DNA from 2 places in the Streptomyces sp. NPDC006739 genome. Region 2 is predicted to be linked to the other one. Evidence: predicted binding sites of a transcription regulator. Region 2 holds the regulator's gene; the other holds the start of a gene.
The links. The regulator HspR, encoded in region 2, represses chaperone genes until heat shock. The targets are predictions, from matches to a motif close to TTGAGNNNNNNNNNCTCAA.
Positions count from the first base shown of each region.

Region 1 (6,507 bases), on a different contig from region 2:
CGCGGACACCGTCGAGTACCTGGTCCTGTCCGACTCCGCGCTCCTCGTGCGGTCCCCCGAGGGCACGGTCACCCCGGTGCTGGACGACCGTCTCGACCGGATCCCGCGCGCCTGGCTGGCCAGTGACGCGATCGCCGACGCCAGGGCCCGCAACAAGGAGGGCGGCTTCTTCACGGCCGCCGCCGACCCCGCCGTGGCCGCCCGCGCCGTCACCGGCGTCCTCCCCCGCCACCGGGTCCGCGCCCTGGCCGCGCTCACGGACGGCGCGACCCGGTGGAAGGAGAAGTTCCACGAGGGCGACTGGACGGCCCTGTTCGACGTGCTGCGCAAGGAGGGCGCGCAGGCGCTGGTCGACCGGGTGCGGGAGCTGGAGGAGGCGGACCGGCAGGAGCGGACGTTCCTGCGGCGGAGCAAGACGCACGACGACGCGACGGCGGTGCACGTGGAGCTGTGAGGCTCGCCCGGCCCGAGCCGCTTCGCCCTGGCGTCCGCCGGCCGGGCGGGTCCAGGCCGAGGCGGGCCCCTTCCCTACTTCTCCATGACGCCGTTCAGCTCGTGCAGCAGCCGGGCCAGTTCCGAGACCTCGCGCCGGTCCCAGTGCGCGAGCTGGCTGACGTACCGGGCCCGACGGGCCTCGCGGACCCGGCCCACCCGGGTGTGGCCCTCCTCGGTCAGGGCCACCAGCCAGGCCCGTCCGTCGGCCGGGTCCGGCTCCCGGGCGACCAGCCCCAGCTCCTCCAGGGCACGCAGCTGGCGGGACATGGTGGCCTTGCCGACGCCGATGTAGGCGGCGAGCGCGGTGGCACGCTGGCGGCCGCACTCGTCGAGGCGGACGAGCAGGCCGTACGCGGCGGACTCCAGGTCGGGGTGGACCTCGCGGGCCATCTCCCCCTGGCTGGCCCGGGCACGCCGCAGCAGCACGGTCAGCTCCCGCTCCAGGGCCAGGAATTCCCGGTCCGCGCCACTGGGCGTCACCTCGGCGGCGACACCCTGTCCGTCGCCGTTCGCGTCCTCGTGCACGTCAGCACCCCTGATCGGTTTCGCGGTCCGGAAAATCTCTGCCAAACGCCGCGACAGCGGCAGCCCCGTAAGTATTTCGCAGGCGTGGACCACCTGCGGCCTCCGGTCCCCCGGCCGGTCGCACCGCGGCAGGTGAACCGGTCGCACCGCGGCAGGCGAAGAGGACCCGGGCCCCTCGTGGGACCCGGGTCCTCCCTCATCCGGCGGCGTCCGTCACGCCGCCGCCGGAACCTCGGGCCGCGCGCCGTTCGTGGCGGGCGCGAGGGCCAGTTCCAGCACCTGGCGGACGTCCGTGACGGCGTGGACGTCGAGCTTGTCCAGCACCTCGGCGGGGACGTCGTCCAGGTCGGGCTCGTTGCGCTTGGGGATGATGACGGTCTTCACCCCGGCCCGGTGCGCGGCCAGGAGCTTCTGCTTGACGCCGCCGATGGGCAGGACCCGGCCGGTCAGCGACACCTCGCCGGTCATCGCGACGTCCGTGCGCACCAGACGGCCGCTGAGCAGCGACGCCAGGGCGGTGGTCATCGTGATGCCCGCGCTCGGGCCGTCCTTGGGGACCGCGCCCGCCGGGAAGTGGATGTGCACGCCCCGGTCCTTCAGGTCGGCCACCGGGAGTTCGAGTTCGGCGCCGTGGCTGCGCAGGAAGCTCAGGGCGATCTGCGCGGACTCCTTCATCACGTCGCCGAGCTGGCCGGTGAGGGTCAGGCCCGCGGCGCCCGTCTCCGGGTCGGCCAGGGACGCCTCGACGAACAGGACGTCCCCGCCGGCGCCCGTCACCGCGAGGCCCGTCGCCACGCCGGGGACGGCGGTGCGGCGCTCCGCCGGGTCCTGCGCGGACTCGGGCACGTGGTGCGGCCGTCCGATCAGATCGCGCAGATCGCCGTCCGTGACCGTGAACGGCAGCTCCCGCTCGCCCAGTTCGTGCTCGGCCGCGACCTTGCGCAGCAGCCGGGCGACGGACCGCTCCAGGTTGCGGACGCCGGCCTCGCGCGTGTACTCGCCGGCGAGCTTGCGCAGCGCGCCCTCGTCGATCGCGACCTCGTCCGCCCGCAGTCCCGCGCGCTCCAGCTGGCGCGGCAGCAGGTGGTCGCGGGCGATGACGATCTTCTCGTCCTCGGTGTAGCCGTCCAGGCGGACCAGTTCCATGCGGTCGAGCAGGGCCTCCGGGATGGCCTCCAGGACGTTGGCGGTCGCCAGGAAGACGACGTCCGACAGGTCCAGCTCCACCTCCAGGTAGTGGTCCCGGAAGGTGTGGTTCTGGGCCGGGTCCAGGACCTCCAGCAGGGCGGCGGCCGGGTCGCCGCGGAAGTCGGAGCCCACCTTGTCGATCTCGTCGAGCAGGACCACCGGGTTCATCGACCCGGCTTCCTTGACGGCGCGCACGATACGGCCGGGCAGCGCGCCGACGTAGGTGCGCCGGTGGCCGCGGATCTCGGCCTCGTCCCGTACGCCGCCGAGGGCGACGCGGACGAACTTGCGGCCCATGGCGTGGGCGACGGACTCGCCGAGCGAGGTCTTGCCGACGCCGGGCGGGCCGACGAGGGCCAGGACGGCACCGCCGCGACGGCCGCCCACGACACCGAGGCCGCGGTCGCTGCGGCGCTTGCGCACCGCCAGGTACTCGGTGATCCGCTCCTTCACGTCCTCCAGCCCGGCGTGCTCCGCGTCGAGGACCGACTTGGCGCCCTGGATGTCGTAGGCGTCCTCGGTGCGGGTGTTCCACGGGAGTTCGAGCACCGTGTCCAGCCAGGTGCGGATCCAGGAACCCTCGGGCGACTGGTCGCTGGAGCGTTCGAGCTTGTCGACCTCCTTGAGCGCCGCCTCCCGCACGTGCTCCGGCAGGTCGGCGGCCTCGACGCGGGCGCGGTAGTCGTCGGACTCCTCGGCCGAGTCCTTGGAGTCGCCGTTCAGCTCGCGCAGCTCCTTGCGGACGGCCTCCAGCTGACGGCGCAGCAGGAACTCGCGCTGCTGCTTGTCGACGCCCTCCTGGACGTCCTTGGCGATGGTCTCGGCGACGTCCTGCTCGGCGAGGTGGTCGCGCAGGTGCTGGGTGGCCGTCTTGAGGCGCGCGACCGGGTCGGCGGTCTCCAGCAGTTCGACCTTCTGGTCGGTGGTCAGGAACGGCGAGTAACCGGAGTTGTCGGCCAGGGCGGACACCTCGTCGATGGCCTGCACCCGGTCGACGACCTGCCAGGCTCCGCGCTTGCGCAGCCAGGCGGTGGCGAGGGCCTTGTACTCCTTGACCAGTTCGGTGACGTGACCGGGCAGCGGCTCGGGCACGCTCTCGTCGATCCGCGTGCCCTCGACCCACAGCGCGGCGCCCGGGCCGGTGGTGCCGGCGCCGATCCGCACCCGGCTCCGGCCGCGGATCAGGGCACCCGGGTCGCCGTCGGCCAGACGGCCGACCTGCTCGACCGTGCCCAGCACACCGGTCTTGGCGTACGTGCCGTCGACGCGTGGCACCAGCAGCACCTTGGGCTTGCCGGGTTCCGAGCGGGCGGCGGCCTGCGCGGCCTCCACCGCGGCCCGTACCTCGGCATCGTTCAGGTCCAGCGGAACCACCATGCCGGGCAGCACGACCTCGTCGTCGAGCGGCAGCACGGGCAGTACGAGCGTGAACGCCGTGGACTCAGCAGCCATGATCTCCCCTTAGGCAGTCAACTTGAGCTATGCCGACTCAATGCTGATGAGCCATTGATTGTTCCCCAAGGGGTGTTCGCTGTGAGCGATCAGTGGGTGGGCGGCGGCCCGATGCCGTCACCCGGCCGGAAAAACAGTTGAGCGGCACGGATGCATTCCGGAAGCCTTCGCGCGTGACAGACACAGGCACCGACACCGACACCGCCGCGCTGCTCGCCGCCTACGACCGCCAGATGCGCGGTGTGGCGCCGTCCCTGGCGGCCGGGGTCAGGCTCGAACACGACGGCTCGCTGCGCCGGATCGTCGGGGAGTTCCGCGGGCTGGTGACGACGCCCCGCGACACGGGGCTGCGCGGGGCCGAGTTGGACGCGCTGATCGCCCGTCAGCGCGACTACTTCGCGGCGCGCGGGGAGGCGGTGGAGTGGAAGACGCGCGGCCACGACCTACCGGGCGACCTCACCGACCGGCTGCGCGCGGCGGGCTTCGTACCCGAACCGCAGGAGACGGTACTGGTCGCTCCCGTCGCGGAACTGGCCGTACGGCAGCCCGAACTGCCCGGCGGGGTCACGCTGCGCCGGGTCACCGCCGACGCGGACATGCACCGGATCGCCGCCCTGGAGACGGCCGTCTGGGGCGAGGACATGAGCTGGATCGGCGAGCATCTCGTCGGGCGCCGGACGGCGGCCCCGGACGACCTCTCCGTGCATGTCGCCGAGGCAGACGGCGAGGTCGTCTGCGCGGCCTGGCTGTCCTTCCGGCCGACCACCGAGTTCGCCGGTCTGCTGGGCGGCTCGACGCTGCCCGCATGGCGCGGCAAGGGCCTCTACCGCGCCCTGGTCGCCACCCGCGCCGCCCTGGCCGCCGCCCGGGGTGTCCGGTACCTGCACGTCGACGCCTCGGCGGACAGCGCGCCGATCCTGCGCCGGATGGGCTTTCGCGCGATCACCACGACCACGCCGTACGTGTGGTCACCCCCGGGCGAGGGCGGCCGGGAGGGAGACCGGAAGGAAGACCGGCGGGGGAATGGCTGAGCGGGACTACGCCGGCGTCGGATTCATGGTGCGGTGCCAGCGGCGGATCACCGGCCAGGCGGCGATGCCGATCGTCAGGGAGATCACGTGTCCCCAGTTGGTCAGCGGGTCCTCGAGCGTGACCAGGTCCTCGACGAGGGTGCCGGCGACCAGGGCGAGCAGGGGCCAGCGCAGCCACGGGGTGAGCAGTCCGGCCAGCGCCCCGGTACTGGCGGCCACGCCGAAGCTGATGCCGTAGTCGAGGCGGTGCAGGGAGGTTTCGGGAAGGCCGCCGACGAGCACCGCGAGACCGACCGGCCCCTCGGTCGCGAGGGTGGCCACGACGTGCCCGGAGAGGAAGACGCAGGCCGCGCGGGCCCCGCCTATCCGCCGCTCCAGGGCGGTCAGGACGAGCACGAACCCGATGGCGTAAGGCGAAAGGATTCCGCCCGCGATCCACAGCGCGCTCGCCAGCAGCACCAGGACCGGTGTGCGCAGCAGATGGGCGACATCGGTGCTGGAGTCCTGGTACAGGGCGTTCACCAGGGCCGGGTCGGCGTAGCTGGAGAACAGCGAGGTGACGGCGAGGAGGGCCGCGTAGGCGAAGGTGAACGGGGTACCGGTGGGGCTGGGCAGCAGCCGCCAGGGCCGCGGCCGGACGGAGGAGCGCCGGGGTCCGGCCGTCTCGCTCGCCGCCGGGCAGCCCGGTGCCGGAGCCGGTGCCGTGGCCTCGCGCTGGCGCGGCATGCCGTCCAGCAGGCGGGCCGGCTCCAGGGGGACGCCCGGGGGCGGGGACGTGGCCGTCGCGGGGCCCGTCACGGTCCGTTCCACGGTGAGGCGCTCCTTCCGTTCGGCCCCACCTTTCGGGTCGCGGGCGCCGCTGTCTATGACCGACGCCACCCGAGAGCGGATTCACAGCAACCTCTCATACGGCTCTTGCGTCCCGCTCGGGTCCGTCGAGACCAACTATGCGCCCCACGACGGTAATTCCCGTGCCCGCGCTGCCCGGTTCGAGCAGGATGACCCCCATGACTGCCGGGTACGACATTCCTGAGGTCCTGGACCGTCGCGAGGGTCCGTACGGTGAAGTGGTGCTGCGCAGGCACGGCGAGCTGCTGCAGATCATCGCGAACGGCTGTTTCCTGATGGACACCTCCGACGGACGCTCGGAGCGGCTGCTGGTGGACGCGGCCCGGGCGGCGCTGGACGGGCGGCCGGAGCCGGAGGTGCTGATCGGCGGGCTGGGCGTGGGCTTCTCGCTGGCGCACGCGGCGGCGGACGGCCGCTGGGGACGGATCGTGGTGGTCGAGCGGGAGCCGGCGGTCGTCGACTGGCACCGCGGCGGCCCGCTGGCGGCTCTGACGGCCGGCGCCCTCGCCGACCCGCGCACGAGGATCGTCGAAGCGGACCTCGTGGCCTACGTCCATGAGACATCCGACACGTACGACGCCCTGTGCCTGGACATCGACAACGGGCCGGGCTGGACCGTGACCGAGGACAACGACGGGCTCTACTCGCCGGCCGGACTGGCGGCCTGCGCAAGGGTGTTGAGACCGGGAGGTGTACTGGCCGTGTGGTCCGCCGAGCCCTCTCCGGAATTTGAAGGTAGCTTGCGGAATGCCGGGTTCCGGCAGGTGCGTACCGAAGAGGTGCCCGTTGCCCGGGGCGTTCCGGACGCCGTGCACCTCGCCGTACGACCTGGATAGCGGGGGCGCCACCCCTCCCCGTAATGTGCTTCCCTGACGCAGATCATTCAAGCGTCAATCGCAACCATGCGCAGACCGAGGAACCACCCCACTGGTTCCGGAAAGCACACTCAGGGGCGGGCGATGGAGCA
Region 1 covers NZ_JBIAGM010000001.1:53,992-60,498, forward strand. Annotated here, with positions in the region: gene ACFYMM_RS00265 (protein phosphatase 2C domain-containing protein) at 1-454, shown strand, start outside; gene ACFYMM_RS00270 (MarR family winged helix-turn-helix transcriptional regulator) at 529-1,020, opposite strand; gene lon (endopeptidase La) at 1,234-3,660, opposite strand; gene ACFYMM_RS00280 (GNAT family N-acetyltransferase) at 3,894-4,691, shown strand; gene ACFYMM_RS00285 (rhomboid-like protein) at 4,698-5,501, opposite strand; gene ACFYMM_RS00290 (spermidine synthase) at 5,699-6,376, shown strand; gene ACFYMM_RS00295 (response regulator transcription factor) at 6,500-6,507, shown strand, end outside.
Region 1: lon (endopeptidase La) is a predicted target of HspR. The motif match lies at 3,683-3,701, and genes of this name have one in related genera.

Region 2 (6,507 bases):
GCTGTGGGTGGGGGGCGGGGTGCTGGTGGTCGTCCTGGGACTCTTTCGGGTGCCTGCCTACGGCCCTCGACGGAGGATGCCACCCCCTACGTCGCCGCAGGTCAGAGCCCAGTTGCGCGTAAGGAACGGATAAGACTTGAGTCTGTTTGGCTCAGGTCTGTTGACCGGGGCGGCGTCCTCATGCACACTTGAGCCTGTTCCACTCAAGTCAGCTGGAGGAATTCACCATGGCACGTGCGGTCGGCATCGACCTGGGCACGACTAACTCCGTCGTCAGCGTTCTGGAGGGCGGCGAGCCCACCGTCATCACCAACGCCGAGGGTGCCAGGACCACGCCGTCCGTCGTCGCCTTCGCGAAGAACGGTGAGGTGCTCGTCGGCGAGGTCGCCAAGCGCCAGGCGGTCACGAACGTGGACCGGACCATCCGCTCCGTGAAGCGCCACATGGGCACGGACTGGAAGATCGAGCTGGACGGGAAGCAGTTCAACCCGCAGCAGATGAGCGCGTTCATCCTGCAGAAGCTCAAGCGTGACGCCGAGTCCTATCTGGGCGAGAAGGTGACCGACGCGGTCATCACCGTCCCGGCGTACTTCAACGACTCCGAGCGCCAGGCGACGAAGGAGGCCGGCGAGATCGCCGGTCTGAACGTCCTGCGCATCGTCAACGAGCCGACCGCCGCCGCGCTGGCGTACGGCCTCGACAAGGACGACCAGACGATCCTCGTCTTCGACCTCGGTGGCGGCACCTTCGACGTGTCCCTGCTGGAGATCGGCGACGGCGTCGTCGAGGTGAAGGCCACCAACGGTGACAACCACCTCGGTGGTGACGACTGGGACCAGCGCGTCGTCGACTACCTGGTCAAGCAGTTCGCCAGCGGTCACGGTGTGGACCTCGGCAAGGACAAGATGGCCCTGCAGCGTCTGCGTGAGGCCGCCGAGAAGGCCAAGATCGAGCTGTCCTCGTCCACCGAGACCTCGATCAACCTGCCCTACATCACCGCGTCCGCCGAGGGCCCGCTGCACCTGGACGAGAAGCTCACCCGGGCCCAGTTCCAGCAGCTGACGGCCGACCTGCTGGAGCGCTGCAAGACGCCGTTCCACAACGTCATCAAGGACGCCGGCATCTCGATCAACGAGATCGACCACGTCGTCCTGGTCGGCGGCTCCACCCGTATGCCCGCCGTCGCCGAACTGGTCAAGGAGCTGACCGGCGGCAAGGAGGCCAACAAGGGTGTGAACCCGGACGAGGTCGTCGCCATCGGCGCCTCGCTCCAGGCCGGCGTCCTCAAGGGTGAGGTCAAGGACGTCCTGCTCCTCGACGTGACCCCGCTGTCCCTCGGCATCGAGACCAAGGGCGGCATCATGACCAAGCTCATCGAGCGGAACACGACGATCCCGACCAAGCGGTCCGAGATCTTCACCACCGCCGAGGACAACCAGCCCTCCGTGCAGATCCAGGTCTACCAGGGCGAGCGCGAGATCGCGGCGTACAACAAGAAGCTCGGCATGTTCGAGCTGACCGGTCTGCCGCCGGCGCCCCGCGGCGTCCCGCAGATCGAGGTCTCCTTCGACATCGACGCCAACGGCATCATGCACGTGACCGCGAAGGACCTGGGCACGGGCAAGGAGCAGAAGATGACCGTCACCGGTGGCTCCTCGCTGCCGAAGGACGAGGTCGACCGCATGCGCCAGGAGGCCGAGCAGTACGCGGAGGAGGACCACCGCCGCCGCGAGGCCGCCGAGACCCGCAACCAGGGCGAGCAGCTCGTCTACCAGACGGAGAAGTTCCTCAAGGACAACGAGGACAAGGTCCCGGCCGAGATCAAGACCGAGGTCGAGGCGTCCGTCGAGGAGCTGAAGGCCGCGCTCAAGGGCGAGGACACCGCCGAGATCCGCACCGCCACCGAGAAGGTCGCGGCCGTCTCCCAGAAGCTGGGCCAGGCCATGTACGCGGACGCCCAGGCCGCCCAGGCCGCGGGCGGCGAGGCCGGCGCCGAGGCTCCCAAGGCCGAGGACGACGTGGTGGACGCCGAGATCGTGGACGACGAGCGCAAGGACGGTGCCGCGTGACGGAGGAGACTCCGGGCTTCGAGGAGAAGCCCGACGTCCCCTCCGGCGCCACCCCCGAAGACGCCGAGTCGAAGGCCGCCTCCTCCTCTTCGGGGGAGGGGGCGGCCCCGGCCGGGGACGCAAGTGCACAGAACGCCGGTCTGGTCGCCCAGCTGGACCAGGTGCGTACGGCGCTCGGCGAGCGCACGGCGGACCTCCAGCGACTCCAGGCCGAGTACCAGAACTACCGCCGCCGCGTCGAGCGCGACCGGGTCGCGGTCCGGGAGATCGCCATCGCGAACCTCCTGACCGAACTCCTGCCGGTGCTCGACGACATCGGACGCGCGCGGGAACACGGCGAGCTGGTCGGCGGGTTCAAGTCCGTCGCCGAGTCGCTGGAGACCGTCGCGGCCAAGATGGGCCTCCAGCAGTTCGGCAAGGAGGGCGAGCCCTTCGACCCGACCATCCACGAAGCCCTGATGCACAGCTACGCGCCGGACGTCACCGAGACCATGTGCGTGGCGATTCTGCAGCCCGGGTACCGCATCGGCGAACGCACCATCCGCCCCGCGCGGGTGGCCGTGGCCGAACCGCAGCCGGGCGCGCAGGGCGTCAAGGCCGAGGGCGCCGAGGAGAACGCGGCGGCCGACGACAAGGAGAGCGGTGGCCCGGACGAGGGCTGAGCTTGAACCGACAGGGAAGGAGGGGCGTCGAGGATGAGCACCAAGGACTTCATCGAGAAGGACTACTACAAGGTTCTCGGCGTCCCCAAGGACGCCACCGAGGCCGAGATCAAGAAGGCGTACCGCAAGCTCGCCCGCGAGTACCACCCGGACGCCAACAAGGGCAACGCCAAGGCCGAGGAGCGCTTCAAGGAGATCTCCGAGGCGAACGACATCCTCGGTGACCCCAAGAAGCGCAAGGAGTACGACGACGCGCGCGCCCTCTTCGGCAACGGCGGGTTCCGTCCGGGGCCGGGCGCGGGCGGCGGCAACTTCAACTTCGACCTGGGTGACCTCTTCGGAGGCGGAGCCCAGAGCGGGGGCGGCGGCTTCGGCGGCGGACTCGGCGACGTCTTCGGGGGCCTGTTCAACCGGGGCGGTACGGGCACCACGCGTACCCAGCCCCGGCGCGGCCAGGACATCGAGTCCGAGGTCACGCTGAGTTTCACGGAGGCCATCGAAGGCGCCACGGTTCCGCTGCGGATGTCCTCCCAGTCCCCGTGCAAGGCCTGTTCGGGCACCGGCGACAAGAACGGCACCCCACGGGTGTGCCCGACCTGTGTCGGCACCGGCCAGGTGGCCCGGGGTTCGGGCGGCGGCTTCTCGCTCACCGACCCCTGCCCCGACTGCAAGGGCCGCGGTCTGATCGCCGAGCACCCCTGCCTGGAGTGCAAGGGCAGCGGGCGCGCCAAGTCGTCGAGGACCATGCAGGTCCGCATCCCCGCCGGGGTGACCGACGGCCAGCGCATCCGGCTGCGCGGCAAGGGCGCGCCCGGCGAGCGGGGCGGCCCGGCCGGTGACCTCTACGTCGTCGTCCACGTGGGCGAGCACCCGGTGTTCGGCCGCAAGGGCGACAACCTCACGGTGACCGTCCCGGTGACGTTCACCGAGGCCGCTCTCGGCGGCGAGGTCCGGGTCCCGACCCTCGGCGGTCCCCCCGTCACCCTGAAGCTGCCCCCCGGCACGCCGAACGGCCGTACGATGCGGGCCCGGGGCAAGGGCGCGGTCCGCAAGGACGGCACGCGCGGCGACCTGTTGGTCACCGTCGAGGTGAGTGTCCCGAAGGACCTGTCGGGGAAGGCTCGTGACGCACTGGAGTCGTATCGCGAGGCGACCGCGGGCGAGGATCCGCGGGCGGAGCTGTTCGAGGCCGCGAAGGGAGCTTGAGCGTGATGGACGGCCGTCGGCGCAGTGACAATTTCCGTGGGCCATACGAGCTGACCGAGGAGACCCCGGTCTACGTCATCTCGGTGGCGGCCCAGCTCTCCGGCCTGCACCCGCAGACGCTGCGCCAGTACGACCGTCTGGGTCTGGTCTCCCCGGACCGCACCGCCGGCCGGGGCCGGCGTTACTCGGCCCGTGACATCGAACTGCTGCGTACCGTGCAGCAGTTGTCGCAGGACGAGGGCATCAACCTGGCCGGTATCAAGCGCATCATCGAACTGGAGAACCAGGTCGCCGCCCTGCAGTCCCGTGTCGCGGAGATGCAGGCGGCCCTGGACGGCGCGGCGGCGGCGATGCAGCAGCGCGAGGCCGCGGTGCACGCCTCCTACCGGCGCGACCTGGTGCCGTACCAGGAGGTCCAGCAGACCAGCGCGCTGGTGGTGTGGCGGCCCAAGCGGCAGCAGCAGGACTGAGCGCGGCGACCGGGCGCGGCGACCGCGTGAGGGGCCGGAGACGGGATGACCGTCTCCGGCCCCTTTTGCGTGCTCGCGCACGCGCCTGCTGGGCATGGCTGAAAACAGCGGGTTGCCCGGCTCTTTGCCGGCCCGTGAACTTCCTTTGGGTGGAGGGTCCGTAAAGGGTGTTTGGAGGGGATTCCGCGCGGCCTTCACAGGGTCAGCGGAGCGTGGCGTTGCGCACTCGTTAAGTAGTTCCGCTTGACTGCGGGTGTGGCAGCCGCGTTGGCTTTTCAGACACCTGGAACACACCTGAAGTGAGCCCCTCGAATGCGTCGTATCGCCATATCCGTGGCCGCCTCCACGATGACCCTCTCGCTCGCCGGCTGCGGCGTGTTCAACGCGACGGGCAGCTCCAGCACGGCGACCCCGACGAAGGGCGACGACCTCACGGTGGGTCTGCTGCTGCCGGAGACGGCGAACACGCGGTACGAGAAGTTCGACTACCCCATCCTCAAGGCGAAGGTCGCGGACCTGACGCACAAGCAGGGCAAGGTCGAGTACGCGAACGCCGAGGCGAGCGCGCCGAAGCAGGTGAGCCAGATGCAGAAGATGATCGACGACAAGGTCGACATCATCCTGCTCGACGCGGTGGACTCGCACGGCATCGCCGGCGAGGTGAAGAAGGCCAAGGACGCGGGCATTCCGGTCATCGCCTACGACCGGCTCGCCGAGGGCCCGATCGACGCCTACATCTCGTTCGACAACGAACTGGTCGGCGAGGTGCAGGGCCGTTCCCTGCTGGAGGCCCTGGGGCCGAACGTCGACAGTTCCAGCAAGATCGTCATGATGAACGGCGCGCTCACCGACCCGAACGCCAAGCAGTTCAAGCAGGGCGCGCTCTCCGAGCTGAACGGCAAGGTGCAGATCGCGGCGAGCTACGACACCAAGGACTGGAAGCCGGAGAACGCCGAGGCCAACATGACCAAGGCGATCAACGCGATCGGCAAGAACAACATCGCCGCCGTGTACTCCGCCAACGACGGCATGGCGGGCGGCATCATCAAGGCCTTCGAGGCGGCCGGCGTCAGCGCCGCGAACGTGCCGCCCATCACCGGCCAGGACGCCCAGCTGGAGGCGGTGCAGCGGGTCATCGACGGTGAGCAGTACATGAGCGTCTACAAGTCCTACCCGGACGAGGCCGAGGCCGCCGCCGAGATGGCCGTCGCCAAGATCCAGGGCAAGGGCATCCAGTTCGACGCCCTCACCCAGGACAGGGTCGACAGCCCCACCACCAAGGCCATCCCCGCCCAGCTGATGCAGGTCAGCGCGCTGACCCGGAGCAAGAGCAAGATCGAGGACACGGTCATCGCGGACGGGTTCTACAAGGTCTCCGACATCTGCGTCGGCAAGTACAAGGCGGCCTGCACGGCGATCGGCCTGAAGTAGGCGTCCGGCAGGTCAATGCGGCACGGTGCCCCGCGTTCACCCGCGCGGGTGGCGGCGGGCGGCCCGGCAGCGTCAGCCTGTTGCCAGGGGAGGGGCGGAGGGCGGACCAAAACGGGTCATAGCCCCGGTTTGCGACGGTCCCGGCGCGGAGAGCCGTGTTGCGGAGCCGGACTTGGCCGCGCATAGTTGCGCTGCGGAAGTGGCGGCAAACCGGGGGTGGGATCGGCGATGGCCGGGCACGGGACGGAGGAGCACCCCCACGGTGCCGACCGACTGTGCGAGGCCGGGGATCGCGTGTATTCCCGGGCCGTACGTCGGGGACGGGTGGCGCGCACGGACGCCGAACCGGTGCCCTGTCTGCTGGAACTCGCCCTGCTGCACCCCGATCCGGACGACATGGACTGGCTGGTGCCGACCTCCCCGCAGGAGGTGATGACCCGCCTGCTGCGCGGTGTCCACGACGAGGTCAGGGAGAGCCAGCGGCGGGTGGGCTCGGCGGTGGCCGCCTTCGAGTGGTACGCGGGGCTGGGACGTCGGCTGCAGGCCGCCTCGGCCTCGGAGGGCACGGCGCTCCGGGTCCTGGACGGGCTGTCCCGGATCCAGGCCGCGATGGACGAGGCGACCGAGGCGTGCACCACCGAGGTGCTGACCGTGCAGCCCGGCGGCATC
Region 2 covers NZ_JBIAGM010000004.1:339,512-346,018, forward strand. Annotated here, with positions in the region: gene ACFYMM_RS11390 (MraY family glycosyltransferase) at 1-133, shown strand, start outside; gene dnaK (molecular chaperone DnaK) at 228-2,069, shown strand; gene grpE (nucleotide exchange factor GrpE) at 2,066-2,731, shown strand; gene dnaJ (molecular chaperone DnaJ) at 2,765-3,937, shown strand; gene ACFYMM_RS11410 (heat shock protein transcriptional repressor HspR) at 3,943-4,407, shown strand; gene ACFYMM_RS11415 (substrate-binding domain-containing protein) at 4,720-5,838, shown strand; gene ACFYMM_RS11420 (LuxR C-terminal-related transcriptional regulator) at 6,067-6,507, shown strand, end outside.